2 regions of the Micromonospora sp. NPDC047074 genome follow, and region 1 is predicted to be linked to the other one. Evidence: riboswitches for the same ligand, from Rfam matches in the RefSeq annotation. Region 1 holds a riboswitch; the other holds the start of a gene.
The links. Region 1 has a riboswitch for thiamine pyrophosphate ahead of thiE (thiamine phosphate synthase). Riboswitches for the same ligand answer to the same signal wherever they lie in the genome.
Positions count from the first base shown of each region.

Region 2: linked by a shared signal. The riboswitch ahead of ABZ809_RS28790 (ECF transporter S component) and the one ahead of thiE (thiamine phosphate synthase) in region 1 are both predicted to bind thiamine pyrophosphate.

Region 1 is NZ_JBEYVB010000006.1:13,328-20,736, reverse strand. It holds gene ABZ809_RS11455 (ATP-binding cassette domain-containing protein) at 1-672, shown strand, start outside; gene ABZ809_RS11450 (nucleotidyltransferase domain-containing protein) at 669-890, shown strand; gene ABZ809_RS11445 (hypothetical protein) at 960-1,466, shown strand; gene ABZ809_RS11440 (aldo/keto reductase) at 1,502-2,464, shown strand; gene ABZ809_RS11435 (DUF559 domain-containing protein) at 3,117-3,716, opposite strand; TPP riboswitch at 4,145-4,253, shown strand; gene thiE (thiamine phosphate synthase) at 4,248-4,874, shown strand; gene thiO (glycine oxidase ThiO) at 4,868-6,058, shown strand; gene thiS (sulfur carrier protein ThiS) at 6,049-6,249, shown strand; gene ABZ809_RS11415 (thiazole synthase) at 6,254-7,024, shown strand; partial or broken gene ABZ809_RS11410 (thiamine phosphate synthase) at 7,075-7,409, shown strand, end outside.
Region 2 is NZ_JBEYVB010000038.1:45,616-53,024, forward strand. It holds gene ABZ809_RS28770 (pirin family protein) at 1-595, shown strand, start outside; gene ABZ809_RS28775 (hypothetical protein) at 1,065-1,301, shown strand; gene ABZ809_RS28780 (energy-coupling factor transporter transmembrane component T) at 1,348-2,148, opposite strand; gene ABZ809_RS28785 (ABC transporter ATP-binding protein) at 2,264-3,679, opposite strand; gene ABZ809_RS28790 (ECF transporter S component) at 3,795-4,385, opposite strand; TPP riboswitch at 4,458-4,563, opposite strand; gene ABZ809_RS28795 (permease) at 4,763-5,761, shown strand; gene ABZ809_RS28800 (TIGR03943 family protein) at 5,758-6,507, shown strand; gene ABZ809_RS28805 (alpha/beta hydrolase) at 6,538-7,368, shown strand.

The DNA of each region.
Region 1 (7,409 bases):
AAACGTGCGGTGGTCTGCGAGCAGCTCGAACTCGACGGCCTGACCTACCCGTTCGACCTGGAGATCTGGTACGGCGACCGGGTCGCGGTGCTCGGTGCCAACGGCACCGGCAAGTCGCACTTCCTGCGGCTGCTGGCCCGGGGCGGCACCGATCCCGACCCGGCCAACGGCCCGGTGGACGGGGCCGCCGCGCTCGCGCCGGTGGTGCACGACGGGACGGCCCGGCTCGGCGCGCGGGTACGCCCCGGGCACTTCTCGCAGACCCACGACCGGCCGGAGCTGACGGCGAAGACCCTCGTCGAGATCCTCTGGCGGGGCGACGAGCACCGGGCCGGCATGGACCGGCACGCCGCGATGGCGGCGCTCAGCCGGTACGAGCTGGCGGGGCAGGGCGACCAGCGGTTCGGCACCCTCTCCGGCGGGCAGCAGGCGCGCTTCCTGGTGCTGCTGCTGGAGCTGTCCGGCGCGACGCTGCTGCTGCTCGACGAGCCCACCGACAACCTCGACCTGGCCTCGGCGGAGGCGCTGGAGGCCGGGCTGACCGCGTTCGAGGGGACCGTGGTGGCAGTGACCCACGACCGCTGGTTCACCCGCTCCTTCGACCGGTTCGTGCTGTTCGGGGGCGACAACGAGGTGGTGGAGACCCCCGAGCCGGTCTGGGACGTGGCGTGATCCCCGCCGACCTGGCCGACCGACTCTGCGCGGTCGGCGGAGTCGTCGCCGTCGCACTCGGTGGCAGCCGGGCCCGGGGCGAGCACCGGCCCGACTCCGACTGGGACGTCGGCCTCTACTACCGGGGCGAACTGGACGTGCCGGGGCTGCTGGCCGTCGCCGCCTCGGTGGCCGACGAGCAGGTCGAGCTGACCCGGCCCGGCGGTTGGGGGCCCTGAGTCGACGGCGGCGGATGGCTGCGGATCGGCGGGGCGGCGGTCGACTGGATCTACCGCGACCTCGACCGGGTGCACCGGATCTGGGCCGACTGCCGGGCCGGCCGCTACGAGGTCGGTGTGCAGGCCGGGCACCCGCTCGGGTTCTACTCGCCCGGCTACGTCGGCGAGGTGGCGCTCTGCCGTGTGCTCGGTGACCCGACCGGCGAGCTGACCGCGCTGCGGGAGGAGACCCTCGCGTACCCGCCCGCCCTGGCCGACGCCCTGACCGCCAGCGGCTGGGAGGCCCGGTTCCTGGTGGCCGGAGCCGCCAAGGCGGCCGTGGCCGGCGACAGCGGGTACGTTGCCGGCTGCCTGTTCCGGGGGGTCGGCGTACTGGCCCAGGTGCTGCACGCCCGCGCCGGGCGGTGGCTGGTCAACGAGAAGGGCATGATCGCGTCCGCCGGGCGCTTGCCGGGCGCGCCGCCCGACTTCACCAGACGGGCGCAGGCGCTGCTGGGCGGGGTCGGGCACACTCCGGACGAGCTGGCCGCCACGCTCACCCTCGCCCGTCGCCTCGTCGACGACGTGCTCGACTGACAGTCCGCCGCGTACGCCGGACCGGGCGGCCTAGGGTGGGTCCCGTGGATGAGATGACGTACCGCCGGTTGGGCGACTCCGGGCTCGTGGTGTCCGTGGTCGGCATCGGCTGCAACAACTTCGGCCGCAAGCTCGACTTCGAGGGCACCCGGGCGGTGGTCGACGCCGCGCTGGACGCCGGGATCAACTTCTTCGACACCGCCGACATCTACGGCGAGCCGCAGGGCGGCTCCGAGGAACTGCTGGGCCGGGCGCTCAAGGGCCGGCGCGACGACGTGGTGGTGGCCACCAAGTTCGGCATGGACATGCACGGCCTGAACGGCCCCGACCACGGCGCCCGGGGCGCGCGGCGCTACGTGGCCCGGGCGGTCGAGGCGTCGCTGCGCCGGCTCGGCACCGACCACATCGACCTCTACCAGCTGCACGAGCCCGACCCGGGCACCCCGATCGACGAGACGCTCGCCGCGCTCGACGACCTTGTCCGGGCCGGCAAGGTCCGCTACCTGGGCAACTCCAACTTCGCCGGCTGGCAGATCGCCGACGCGGACTGGGTCGCCTCCTCCGCCGGCCGGACCCGCTTCGTCAGCGCGCAGAACCACTACAGCCTGCTGGAACGCGGCGTCGAGGCCGAGGTGGTGCCGGCCTGCGAGCGGTTCGGCCTGGGGCTGCTGCCGTTCTTCCCGCTGGCCAACGGGCTGCTCACCGGCAAGTACAAGCGGGACCAGGCACCGCCGGCCGGCAGCCGCCTCGCCGGTGGCGGCCGGTACGCCGAGCGTCTCGCCGCCGCCGACTGGGACACCATCGAGGCGATCGAGGCGTACGCCGCCGAGCGAGGGCTGTCGATGCTCCAGGTGGCCATCGGTGGGCTGGCCGCCCAGCCGGCGGTGACCTCGGTGATCGCCGGTGCCACCACGCCCGAGCAGGTGCGGTCCAACGCGCAGGCCGGCACGTGGCAGCCGACCGAAGCGGACTTCGACGCCCTGCGCGCCATCCTCTGACCCACGCCGACACCGGGTGCGCATGTTGTCTGCGCGCCACGTGGTGTGCGCGCCAGCTTCGGTGTGCGTGCCGGCTTCGGTGTGCGTGCCGGCTTCGGTGTGCGTGCCGGCTTCGGTGTGCGTGCCGCGTGGGTGTGCGCGCCACGTGGGGTGTGCGGTGGTGTCGAGCGTGACGACGAGGGCCCGCGTCGCGGCGGGGCGTCTCCGCGCATGGGGCGCTGCCGCCGTGCACGGGTCCGGATCGCCGGGTGTGTGCGATCTTCGGTGGAACGCCATGGGTGTCACCCGGCACCGGAGACACCCATGGCGTTCCACCCAGGTCGAGTCGCGTCGGCACTGCGCTGCCTCAGTCGACGGCCGGCCGGGCTGCGGTCGGCCGGGCTGCGGTCGGCGGACCGCTACGTGCGCGGACGGCAGCGAGGCCGGTGCGCTCGCTCAGTGGAACGTCATGGGTGTCACGGGAGGGCGGAGACACCCCTGAGGTTCCACTGAGCCGGCAACGCCGCTGGTTCCTCGGTCATGTGGCAGGGCGGTGACGGGTTAGACGTCTGTCAGGGCTGAGGGGCAGGCGCGCGTGTAGGCAGGGCGGTGACGGGGAGTGGCGTGGGTGGGTGGCGTCGGGAAGCCCCGGGCCGGGACGGGAGTGAGAGGGTCAGTGGGCGGGGCGGCGCTCGCGGAGCGCCTGGGTGACCAGGGCGACGGTGCGGCCGGGGTGGCGGAGAACGTCGTCGGCCGTGAAGCGGAGCACGACCCAGCCCGCCGCGCGCAGGGCGTTGAGCCGGGCGACACCCTGGCGGAAGTGGGCGCGCTCGCGGTGGTGGTCTCCGTCGTACTCGACGGCGACGCGCAGCGCGGGCCAGGCCAGGTCGACCCGGCCGACGAACATGCCCCGGGCGTTCCGCACATCGTGCTGGGCGGTCGGTGGGGGCAGCCCCGCGTCGAGCAGGAGCAGCCGGAGGCGGGTCTCCATCGGCGACTCGGTCAGGGGCTCCGTCAGCGCCAGGACCTCCCGTAGCAGGGGCATCCCGGGCCAGCCGGTCCTCGCGTCAGCGTATGCGCGAAGCGCGGGGAGTTTTACCACCCTGCGGTACAGCAACGCGTCGACGGCGACGAGAGCATCGGTGCGCGGCCCCTGCCGGCCCAGGTCGAAGGCGGTGCGCAGCGGGGTGGTGACCGGCAGCCCGGCGAACCTGGTGCGGTCGCCGTCCGGCAGGGTGGACCGGGCGACGGCCACCCGGGGGTGCGGCCGCATCTGGGCAGCCGGGGCAGCAGCACGGTCACCGGCGCGGCCCGGTCGAGCAGGTCGACGCCCCACAGGTACGCGGCGCTGCGACCCGCGATCGCCGCGCCGACCGGCAGCGAAAGCGCGACCGCGTCGCACCACATCCGGTGGTCGTCCACCTGGTAGCCGTCGCGGTGCACGTGGATGTCGGGCAGCAGCCGGCGCCAGGACCGTCCACGCAACATCGTCCAGGTGACCAGCCCTTCGGCGACGGCGGTGCTGGCCCGGAACGACTGGAACGCCAGGCGTGGCGGAACCCGGGCGGCGGAGGGCATCCGGCCAGCATCACGTGATCGGCCGGTCACCCGCAGCCCCGGTCGTCGGCTTCGGGCGGCCAATGTGAAATCCGCTGCTCACCCTTGGCGGAGTCGGGGAATCCGTCGTACGGTGACACCCGCAAGTGACCCACGGGAGCCCGGTACACCGGGCTGAGAGGGGGGCTGTGAGCCCCCGACCGTCGAACCTGATCCGGGTAATGCCGGCGCAGGGAGGAGTGTTGCCGTGCCGTCCCTCGGGCGACTGCATCTGATCACCGACACCCGACCCGGGCGGGATCCGCTGACCGTGCTGCGGGCCGCCCTTCCGGTGGCCCGCGCCGAGCTGGTCGTGCAGGTCCGGGTGGCGGACGACGCCACCGACCGGGAGGCGTACGACCTGGCTCGCCGGGCGGTCGCGCTCTGCGCCCGGTACGGCGCCACCTGCCTCGTGAACGACCGGCTGCACGTGGCGCTGGCGGTGGGTGCCGCCGGTGGGCACGTCGGCGCGGCGGACCTGCCGGTCGGGGCGGCCCGCCGGGTGCTCGGTGCCGCCGCCGTGCTCGGTGCCACCGCCCGTGATCCGGGGACGGCCGCCGAGGCGGTCGCCGGTGGGGCCAGCTACCTGGGCGTGGGCCCGTGCCACGTCACCAGCACCAAGACGGGACTGCCGGCGCCGATCGGCCCGGCCGGCGTACGTGCCGTCGCCGACGCCGTGGACGTGCCGGTCGTCGCGATCGGCGGGGTGACCGCCGCGAGGGTGCCCGCGCTGGTGGCCGCCGGGGCGTACGGGGTGGCGGTGGTGGGGGCGATCTCCGGGGCGGCCGATCCGGCCCGGGCGACGGCGGAGCTGCTGGGGGCGCTGGGGTGCTGAGCCGACCGGACGTCGCCGTGGTGGGGGCGGGGCCGGTCGGGCTGGCGATCGCCTGGCGCCTGGCGGCGCGCGGGTTCCGGGTCGCCGTGCACGATCCCGCCCCGGGCAGCGGCGCGTCACACGTCGCCGCCGGGATGCTCGCGCCGGTCGCCGAGGCGTACTTCGGCGAGCACGAGCTGACCGGGCTGCTGACCGCCTCCGCCGCCCGCTGGCCGGCCTTCGCCGCCGAGCTGACCACCGTCACCGGCGTGGACATCGGCTACCGGACCGAGGGCACGCTGATGGTCGGGCTCACCGCCGACGACCTGGCCGAGGCGCGCCGGCTGTGGGCGTACCAGCAGGGGATCGGGTTGCCCGTGACGCCGCTGCGACCCTCGGCGCTGCGGGACCGCGAGCCGGCGTTGGCGCCCCGGGTGCGCGGTGGTGCGTTCGCCGCCACCGACCACCAGGTCGACCCGCGCCGGCTGGTGCCGGCGCTGCGTGAGGCGGCCGAACGGGCCGGCGCCACGCTGGTGCCCACCGCCGTGCGTTCGCTTTCCGACGTGGACGCCGGGGTCACCGTGGTGGCGGCCGGCTGCGGCGCGGCGGCCCTGACCGGGCTGCCCGTGCGGCCGGTGAAGGGGCAACTGCTCCGGCTCCGCGCGCCCGACGGCGTCGCGCCGGGCTTCCGGCACGTCATCCGGGGGTACGCCGACGGCGAGCACGTCTACCTCGTCCCCCGGCCCGACGGGGAGGTGGTGGTGGGCGCGACCGTCGAGGAGCGCGCCGACACCCGCGTCGGCGCCGGGGCGGTGCTGCGCCTGCTCCGCGCCGCCGTCGACCTGCTGCCGGAGCTGGCCGAGTACGACCTGGTGGAGACCCTCGCCGGCCTGCGCCCCGGCACTCCCGACAACGCCCCGATCCTCGGCCCACTGCCCGGCCGGCCCGGCGTGCTCGCCGCGACCGGGCACCACCGGCACGGCATCGTGCTCACCCCGGTCACCGCCGACCTGATCGCCGACCTGGTCAGCACGGGTACGGCGGACCCGATGCTCGCCCCCTTCGCCCCGGCCCGGTTCCCGGCGGCCGGCACGACGGAACCGGCCAGCAGGACGAAGCCGGCCGGCACGACGGAACCGGCCGGTACGGCCGTCGACGGACGGCGCGGTCGCTCGGCATCCGAGGAGGAGCACACGTGGAACTGACGGTGAACGGCGCCGGGCGCAGCCTGCCCGGCGGCTCGACCGTGGCGGACCTGGTCCGCGCGGTCACCGACCAGCGGCGCGGCCTCGCGGTCGCGGTCAACGGGGAGGTCGTGCCGCGTACGGGCTGGCCGTCGACCGTGCTGGTCGACGGCGACCGGGTCGAGGTCCTCAGCGCCGCCCAGGGCGGGTGACGCGGTGAGCCTGGAACTCGGCGGCGTGCGCCTGGCGTCCCGGCTGATCCTGGGGACCGGCGGCGCGGCCAACCTGCGCGTGCTGGAGGAGGCGATCCGCGCGTCCGGCACGGGACTGGTGACCCTGGCCCTGCGCCGGGTCGACACCGCCCCCGGCACGGCCGGCGGGCTGCTGGACCTGCTCGACAGGTGCGGCGTGCGGCTGCTGCCGAACACCGCCGGCTGCTACACGGCGGGCGAGGCGGTCAAGGTGGCCCACCTGGCGCGGGAGGCGTTCGGCACCGACTGGGTGAAGCTGGAGGTGATCGGCGACGAGCGCACGCTGCTGCCCGACGGGGTGGAGTTGCTGCGGGCCGCCGAGGAACTCGTGGCGGACGGCTTCGTCGTACTGCCGTACACGTCGGACGACCCGATCCTGGCGCGGCGGCTGGCCGACGTCGGCTGCGCCGCGGTGATGCCGGCGGGCGCGCCGATCGGCTCCGGCCTGGGCGTGTCGAACCCGCACCACATCCGGCTGATCAGGCAGAGCGTCGACGTGCCGGTGATCCTGGACGCCGGCATCGGCACCGCGTCGGACGCCGCGCTGGCCATGGAGCTGGGCTGCGACGGGGTGCTGCTCGCCAGCGCGGTCACCCGCGCCGCCGACCCGGTGGCGATGGCCACGGCCATGCGGTACGCGGTCGAGGCGGGTCGGCTCGCGTACCGGGCGGGACGGATCGCGCGGCGCTTCCACGCCCTCGCCTCCACACCCGACGACGGACGGCCCGACCTGTGACCGCCGGCCCCGGGCCCGCCGCCGCCACCCCGCCTCCGGCCGATCTTGGTATGAAAGGGCCCCTGGAGGGGCCGTTTCCTACCAAGATCTCGGGCGGGCCGGCTGGCGTCGTGCTGTTGACCGACCGGTGGCAGGCGCGGCGGCCGTTGGCCGAGGTCGTCGCCGGGGCGGTGGCCGGGGGAGTGCGGTGGGTGGTGCTGCGGGAGAAGGACCTGCCCCCGGCCGAGCGCGCCGCCCTCGCCGCCGCCCTGCGCGCGATCCTCGCCGAGGCGGGCGGCACGCTGATCGTCGCCGGCCCCGACCCGCTCAGTGGGGACGCCGTGCACCTGCCGTCGGCGGGGCCGTACCCGCCGCCGCGCCTCGGCCTGGTGGGCCGCTCCTGCCA
Region 2 (7,409 bases), on a different contig from region 1:
GGGCGCCGGCTTCGAGACCCACCCGCACCAGGACATGGAGATCGTGACCTGGGTGCTGCGCGGATCTCTGGTGCACCAGGACTCCACCGGCCACTCCGGCGTGATCTACCCCGGGCTGGCGCAGCGGATGAGCGCCGGCACGGGCATCCTGCACTCGGAGAAGAACGACGCCTGGCGGCTCGACGGCCGCGATCCGCACACCGATCCCGTCCACTTCGTGCAGATGTGGGTGCTCCCCGACGAGCAGGGCGTGAAGCCCGGCTACGAGCAGCTCGAGATCGGCGACCAGCTCCTGCACGGTGGTCTGGTGCCGGTCGCCTCCGGGATGGAGCGCCACGACGGCGCCTCGGCGATCCGGATCCGCAACCGGTTCGCGGCCCTGCACGCCGCCCGGCTCGACCCCGGCGACGAGGTCACCCTTCCGGACGCGCCCTTCGTCCACCTGTACGTCCCGACCGGCGCGATCATCCTGGAGGACTCCGGGCCGCTCGGCACCGGAGACGCCGCCCGGCTCACCATGACGGGCGGACGGCGGGTGACCGCCACCGAGCCGGCGGAGATCCTGGTCTGGGAGATGCACGCCACCCTCGCCTGACCCTCCTCCACCTCGCCCCGCACCCCCGCACCCCCGCTCCCACCGTCGATCTTGCAGTTTCTGCCCGTGCGAACAGTGCATAAGCCCCATAACGCGGGCCGAAAGTGCAAGATCGCGGGTGCGGGTGCGGGTGCGGGTGCGGGTGCGGGTGCGGGTGCGGGTGCGGGGGCGACGGGCGACGGGCGGGGAGTAATTCGGGTGCGCGGGGGTGGGGGGTCGGATAGTGTGCGGGTATGCGTATCTGACGCCCCACTCCGAGCCGACCCGCCGCGTTCCGCGGTAGTGGTCCGCGTGCTCCCGGGCGTCCGCATTCCGCACCTGTCGTCGAGGCGGCGGTGTCCCTCGTGGTCGATCCCGGGCAGCAGTCCCGATTCCGCCCGACCGTCGCGCGACGGTCACCTGACGAGGCGGGCACCAGCCACCGGCCGTCGTGCCGGGGCGGGAGGGCCCGCAGACCAAGGAGGCACGGATGCCTGCCAGGCGCAACCCGAAGAAGTCCCGTACCACCCTGCCCACGCCGTCCACCGTGGACCTGACGCCGGTCAACCTCGACGAGGTGGCAGTGGCGCCGGCCGTGCCGGTGCTGCCGGTCGAGCGGCCGGCGGCGCCGAAGGCCGGTCCGCCGGTCTCCGGCACCGGCCGCTCCGGCGCGTTGCGTGGCCAGCGGGCCGGTCAGGCCCGCCGGTACGCCTTCCGGCGCAGCTGATCGTGTCACCCGGGTGGAGTCGTCGTCGGCGACTCCACCCGGCCCGTCAGCCGATCAGCGGGCGGAACGTGCCGAGCAGCACGCTGACGGTCAGCGCGGCCCCGGCGAGCGCCGCCGCGCCGGCGATCAGCAGGCCGTCGGCGGCGACGAAACGCTGCCGCCGGGCGACGGTACGCGGGGTTCCCGCGTCGAAGCCCCGAGCGTCCATCGCCACGGCCAGCCGGGTGCCCCGACGGATCGCCCCGACCAGCAGCGTGAAGGCCGTCGAGGTGAACAGCCGCAGCTTCGCCAGCGGGTTGTGCCCCGCCTCCACGCCACGGGCGCGGCGGGCCATGGAGATCATCTGCCACTCCTGCCCGAGCAGCGGAACCAGCCGGAACGCCGCCAGCGCGCCGATGGCGAACCGGGCCGGCGCCTTCGCGTTCTGGATCAGCGCGTCCGCCAGGTCGGTGGGGTCGGTGGTGGCGAAGACGATCACACCGGGCAGCGCCACGGCGAACATGCGCAGCACCAGCCCGAGCGCGGTGAGCAGCACCCCGGACGTCACCACCGCCGGGCCGGCCTCGACCAGCACCCGGCCGGAGCGCTCGGCCGCGAACAGCACCAGCGTCACCACGATGCCGACCGCGCCCACGAGCAGCGGCCAGGCCCGCCGGGCCAGCACCCGGTAGCGGACCCCGAACAGCGGCAGCACGGCCAGCTCGACGGCGATCGCGATGGCCGGGGCCACCGGGTCCAGGGTGGCGACCAGGACGAACGAGAACACCAGCGCCGCGACGAGTTTGGCCACCGGGTTGCGCCGGGCCAGTGGCGCCTCCGGCCGGGCGACCGGCTCGAAACTGATCACGCCCACTCCAGAATGCGACGGGTGACCGGTGCGGCGGTCGGGTCCGCGCCCGCCGGCCACCGGGACCGGCGGGCCGTGCTGAGCCACCGGAGCCTTCCGGCGCCCAGACCCGCGATCACGGGCGCTCCAGGGTGACGCGGCGGTCGGCCAGGGCGGCGACGAACTCCGTGTCGTGGGTGACGGCGACCAGGCCGTGCCCGGCGTCGCGCAACTCGGCGAGCAGGTCCACCAGCTCCAGCCACGTCCGCCGGTCCTGGCCGAAGGTCGGTTCGTCGCAGAGGAGCAGGCGTGGCGCGGTGGCCAGGGCGGTCGCCACGCTCAGCCGCCGTGCCTCCCCGCCGGAGAGGGTGTACGGGTTGGCCGCCGCGAGCCTCGTCAACCGCAGCCGGGTCAGCAACGCGTCGACAGTGGACCGTACCCTCGCCTCGGGCTGGCCGGTGCGGCGCGGGCCGAGCGCCAGCTCGTCGTGGACGGTGTTGGTGACGAACTGGTGCTCCGGGTCCTGGAAGACCGAGCCGATCCGGCGGGCCAGGGCCGGGGCGCGCCAGCGGTGCGGGGGCGTGCGGGCGTCGGCGCCGGCGAGTTCCGGGGTCGCCACGACCCGGCCGGTGCCCGGCCTGAGCAGCCCGCCGAGCAGCAGCGCGAGGGTCGACTTGCCGGCCCCGTTCGGGCCGAGGACGGCGAGTGCCTCGCCGGCGCGTACCGTCAGGTCGACGGCGGCCAGCCGGGGCGGCAGGCCGAGCCGGTCGGCGGAGAGCAACACGTCGCCGGCCGGCGCGGTGGCGTGGCGGGGCGGCACGGGCCGGCCGGGCACCCAGACGCCCTCGGCGGCGAGCGCGTCGCCGTGCGTGCCGAAGACGGCCTCGGGCGTGCCGTCCGCGCGGACGCCGCCGCCGGGTTCGAGCACGACCACCCGGTCGACCAGGGGCAGCGCCTCGGCGACCCGGTGCTCGACCAGGACCAGCGTGGTGTCGGCGTGCAGCGCGCCGGCCACCGCCGCCCGGATCAGCGCCGCGCCGGTGGGGTCGAGGTTGGCGGTCGGCTCGTCGAGCAGCAGCAGCCCGGGACGCAGGGCCAGCGCGCCGGCCAGGGCGAGCCGCTGCTGCTCCCCGCCGGAGAGGGCGGCGGTGGGGCGGTCCCGGTGGTACGGGAAGCCGACCCGGGCCAGCGCCTCGTCGACGCGGGGCCAGATCTCCCCTTCGGGGGTGCCGCGGTTCTCCAGCCCGAACGCGACGTCGTCGCCGCTGCGGGCCATCACGAGCTGGGTCTCCGGGTCCTGGAAGACGATGCCGACCCGTTCCCGGCCCTTGCGGGGGTCGAGCCCGTCGATCTCGACGGTGCCCTCCTGCTCGCCCGAGTCCTCGGGCAGCAGCCCGGCCAGCGCGGCGAGCAGGGTGCTCTTGCCGGCCCCCGACGGCCCGAGCAGCAGCACCCGCTCCCCGGCCTCGACGCGCAGATCCACTCCGCGCACCGCCCAGGCCCGCCGCCCGGCGTGCCGCCACCCGAACCCCCGCAGGACTACACCCCCCACCCCGCCCCCCTCCTCCCGCCTGCCCCCGTGGCGTTGATCATGAGGTTGGCGGCACCAATGGAGATCCACATCGCCGTCAACCTCATGATCAACGCGGTTCTGTCGGTCGGGGCGGTCAGATCAGGGGGCGGGTGCGGGCGGCGGGGAAGCGGTCCAGGGCGCCCGTGGTGGCGAGGGCGCGGGTCAGGGCCCAGCCGCCGGCACCGGCGACGATCGTGGCGCTGACGACGGTGAGCAGGGCGTACGGGATGCGGTAGCTGCCCAGCGCGTAGTCGACGTTCCAGACGACGAAGTCGAACAGCGCCGCGCCGAGGCCGGTCAGCGCACCCGCGATCAGCGCGGTGGGCAGCCGGAACGAGCGGTACCGGAACGCGGCGAAGGCCAGCTCGGCGCCGAGCCCCTGGATCAGGCCCTGCACGATGGTGATGCCGCCCCACTCCGAGCCGAGCAGCGCGGAGACCGTCGCCGCCACCGCCTCGCAGAAGAGCGCCGCGCCGGGCTTGCGGATCACCAGGCCACCGAGGACGGCCGGGACCAGCCAGACGCCGTACATGATCGCCTGGCCGGCCGGGAAGAACGCGAACGCCGGGTCGACGGCCCGCCACAGCAGGCCCCAGGCCCAGAAGATGACGCCGAAGGCCACCGCGATCACCGCGGCGACGACGACGTCGATGGTCCGCCACCGGGCGGTGGTGTTGTCTCGCATGGTTGCTCCCAGTCCTGAACGAGAACCAGGAGAAGACGCACGCCGCGCCCGGACGTGCCGGACGGCGACGCGGCTGGAGGTCGACCGAACTCCCTGCGCTGGCATTACCCAGATCAGGTTCGAGGGTCTGCGGGTGGTGCCCGCACTCTCAGCGCTGTGCGCTCCCCTGTCGGATGTGAAGTTGTCGGGCCGACGCTAACACCTTCGAAGATCATCGGGCAAAGTGATCTATCCCCAGCTCACCCCGCGGGTTCGATCGACGCACCCGATTCCGGCCCGGTACTCTCGGGCGGCCACTGGGAAACCGGCAGAGGGACACGTACGTGACATCCGAGGCTGACCGCCGCGCGCCGGACGGGCGGGACGAGGGCGGCGCGGTGCGCGTGGCCGCCCCGGGCGTACCGGAAGAGGCGCCCCACCGCCCGGGCGGGCGGATCGGGTCGGTGGAGGTCCTCGCCGGCCTGCTGATCCTGCTCGTCGTCTTCCGCGAGCCGCTGGCCGGCGCCCTCGCCACGCCCCGGTTGCAGACCTGGACCACCGTCTTCGTCTCGGTCCTGGTGCAGGCGGTGCCGTTCCTGGTCTTCGGGGTGCTGCTCTCCGCGGTGATCGCCGTCTTCGTGCCCCGGTCGTTCTGGGCCCGGGCGCTGCCGCGCCACCCCGCGCTCGCGGTGCCGGTGGCCAGCGCGGCCGGCGTCGTGCTGCCCGGCTGCGAGTGCGGGGCGGTGCCGATCGCCGGGTCGCTGATCCGGCGCGGGGTCACCCCGGCCGCCGCGCTCGCCTTCCTGCTCGCCGCCCCGGCGATCAACCCGATCGTGCTCACCGCCACCGCCGTGGCCTTCCCCGACGACCCGCGGATGGTGCTCGCCCGGGCCGTCGCGAGCCTGGTCGTCGCGATGGTCATGGGCTGGCTGTGGCTGCGCCTCGGCCGGGCCGACTGGATCCGGCTGCCGCGCCGGCCGGAGCTGGACGACAGCTCGCGCGGACGGGCGTTCTGGGCGGCCGTCCGGCACGACGTCACGCACGCCGGCGGCTTCCTGGTGATCGGCGCGGCCGCCGCCGCCACGATCAACGTCGTCGTGCCGGAGCGCTGGTTGCAGACGCTCGCCGACAACCCGGTGCTCTCGGTGCTCGCCCTGGCCGCGCTCGCCGTGCTGCTCTCCCTCTGCTCGGAGGCGGACGCCTTCGTCGCCGCCTCCCTGGCACAGTTCTCGCTGACCTCCCGGCTGGTCTTCCTGGTGGTGGGGCCGATGGTCGACCTCAAGCTCATCTCGATGCAGACCGGCGTCTTCGGCCGGAGGTTCGCCCTGCGGTTCGCCCCGGCCACCTTCGCGGTGGCCGTCGCGGTGGCCGTCGCGACCGGGGCGGTGCTGCTGTGAACCGGCAGGCGCAGGCGGTCGTCCTGCTGCTGCTGGGCGGCGCGGTGATCCGGGCCAGCCTCACCGACCTCTACCTGCGCTACGTCAAGGAGGGGCTGCGGCCCTTCCTGATCGCCGCCGGCCTGCTGCTGGTGGCCACCGCGGTGATGACCCTCTGGTACGAGCTGCGCCCGATCCTCCGCCGCGCCGACGCACCCGCACCGGCCGACGGACCCGACGGCCACGACCACGACGGGCACGGGCACCACGAGCCGCGCGTCGGTTGGCTGCTGATCCTGCCCGTGCTGGGGCTGCTGCTGGTCGCCCCACCGGCCCTGGGCTCGTACGCGGCCGGGCAGGCCGGCACCGCCGTCACCACCCGGCAGCAACCGTCCGACTATCCGCCGCTGCCCGAGGGCGACCCGGTGCGGGTCACCGTGCTCGACTACGCCTCGCGGGCGCTGTTCGACCGGGGCACCTCGATCGGCGACCGGCGGGTCCAGCTGACCGGCTTCGTCACCACCGGCCCCGACGGCCGGCCGCTGCTGGCCCGGATGGTGCTCTCCTGCTGCGCCGCCGACGGGCGGCCGGTCAAACTCGGCCTGACCGGCGCGGCCCCGGAAGGCCTCGCCGACGACACCTGGATCGAGGTGACCGGCCGCTACAGCGACCGGATCGCCCGGGACCCGGTCAACGACGCCGAGATCCCCTACCTGGACGTGGAGTCGTGGCGGCAGGTGCCCGTCCCCCGGCAGCAGTACGAGTGACCCACGTCTGCCCTGGGTAGGCTCACGATCATGCGGATCGAGGCCCGGGGTTTGACGTTCGACGTCCGCGTCGGCGGGCCGGCGGGCGGGACACCCGTCCTGCTGCTGCACGGCTTCCCGCAGCACGGCGGCGAGTGGGACGACGTGGTGCCCGCGCTGCACGCCGCCGGCCTGCGCACGTACGCGCTCGACCAGCGGGGCTACTCGCCGGGCGCCCGGCCCGGGGCGGTCGAGGCGTACCGGCTGCCGGAGCTGGTCGCCGACGCGGTGGGCGTACTCGACGCGCTGGGCGTCGACGCGGCGCACCTGGTGGGGCACGACTGGGGCGCGGTGGTGGCCTGGGCGGTCGCCGCCGGCCACCCCGAGCGGGCCCGCACGCTGACCGCGGTCTCCGTGCCGCACCCGGCCGCGATGGCGTGGGCCCTGACCGAGGACCCGGGGCAGAAGGCGCGGTCGGCGTACATGACGCTGTTCCGCAGGCCGGGCACGGCGGAGAAGGCGCTGCTGGCGCTGGGCGCGACCGGGCTGCGCCGGATGCTGCGCGGGGTCGGCGACGACCGGCGGGTGGCCGGGTACGCGGATCCGATGCGCGAGCCGGGCGCGCTGACGGCGGCCCTGAACTGGTACCGGGCCATGTCCCGCCGGGACCTGGCGGCCATCGGGCCGGTGGCGGTGCCGACCACATTCGTCTGGAGCGACGGTGACGTCGCGATCGGCCGGTCCGCCGCCGAGGCGTGCGCCGGCCAGGTGACCGGCGACTACCGGTTCGTCGAGCTGCCCCGGGTGAGCCACTGGATCCCCGACGAGGCGCCCGCCCCGCTGGCCGAGGCGATCCTGGCCCGGGTGCACGACCCGGCCTGAGCCCCGACGCTCCCGGCAGCGGCCGGGTCCGCACCCCGACG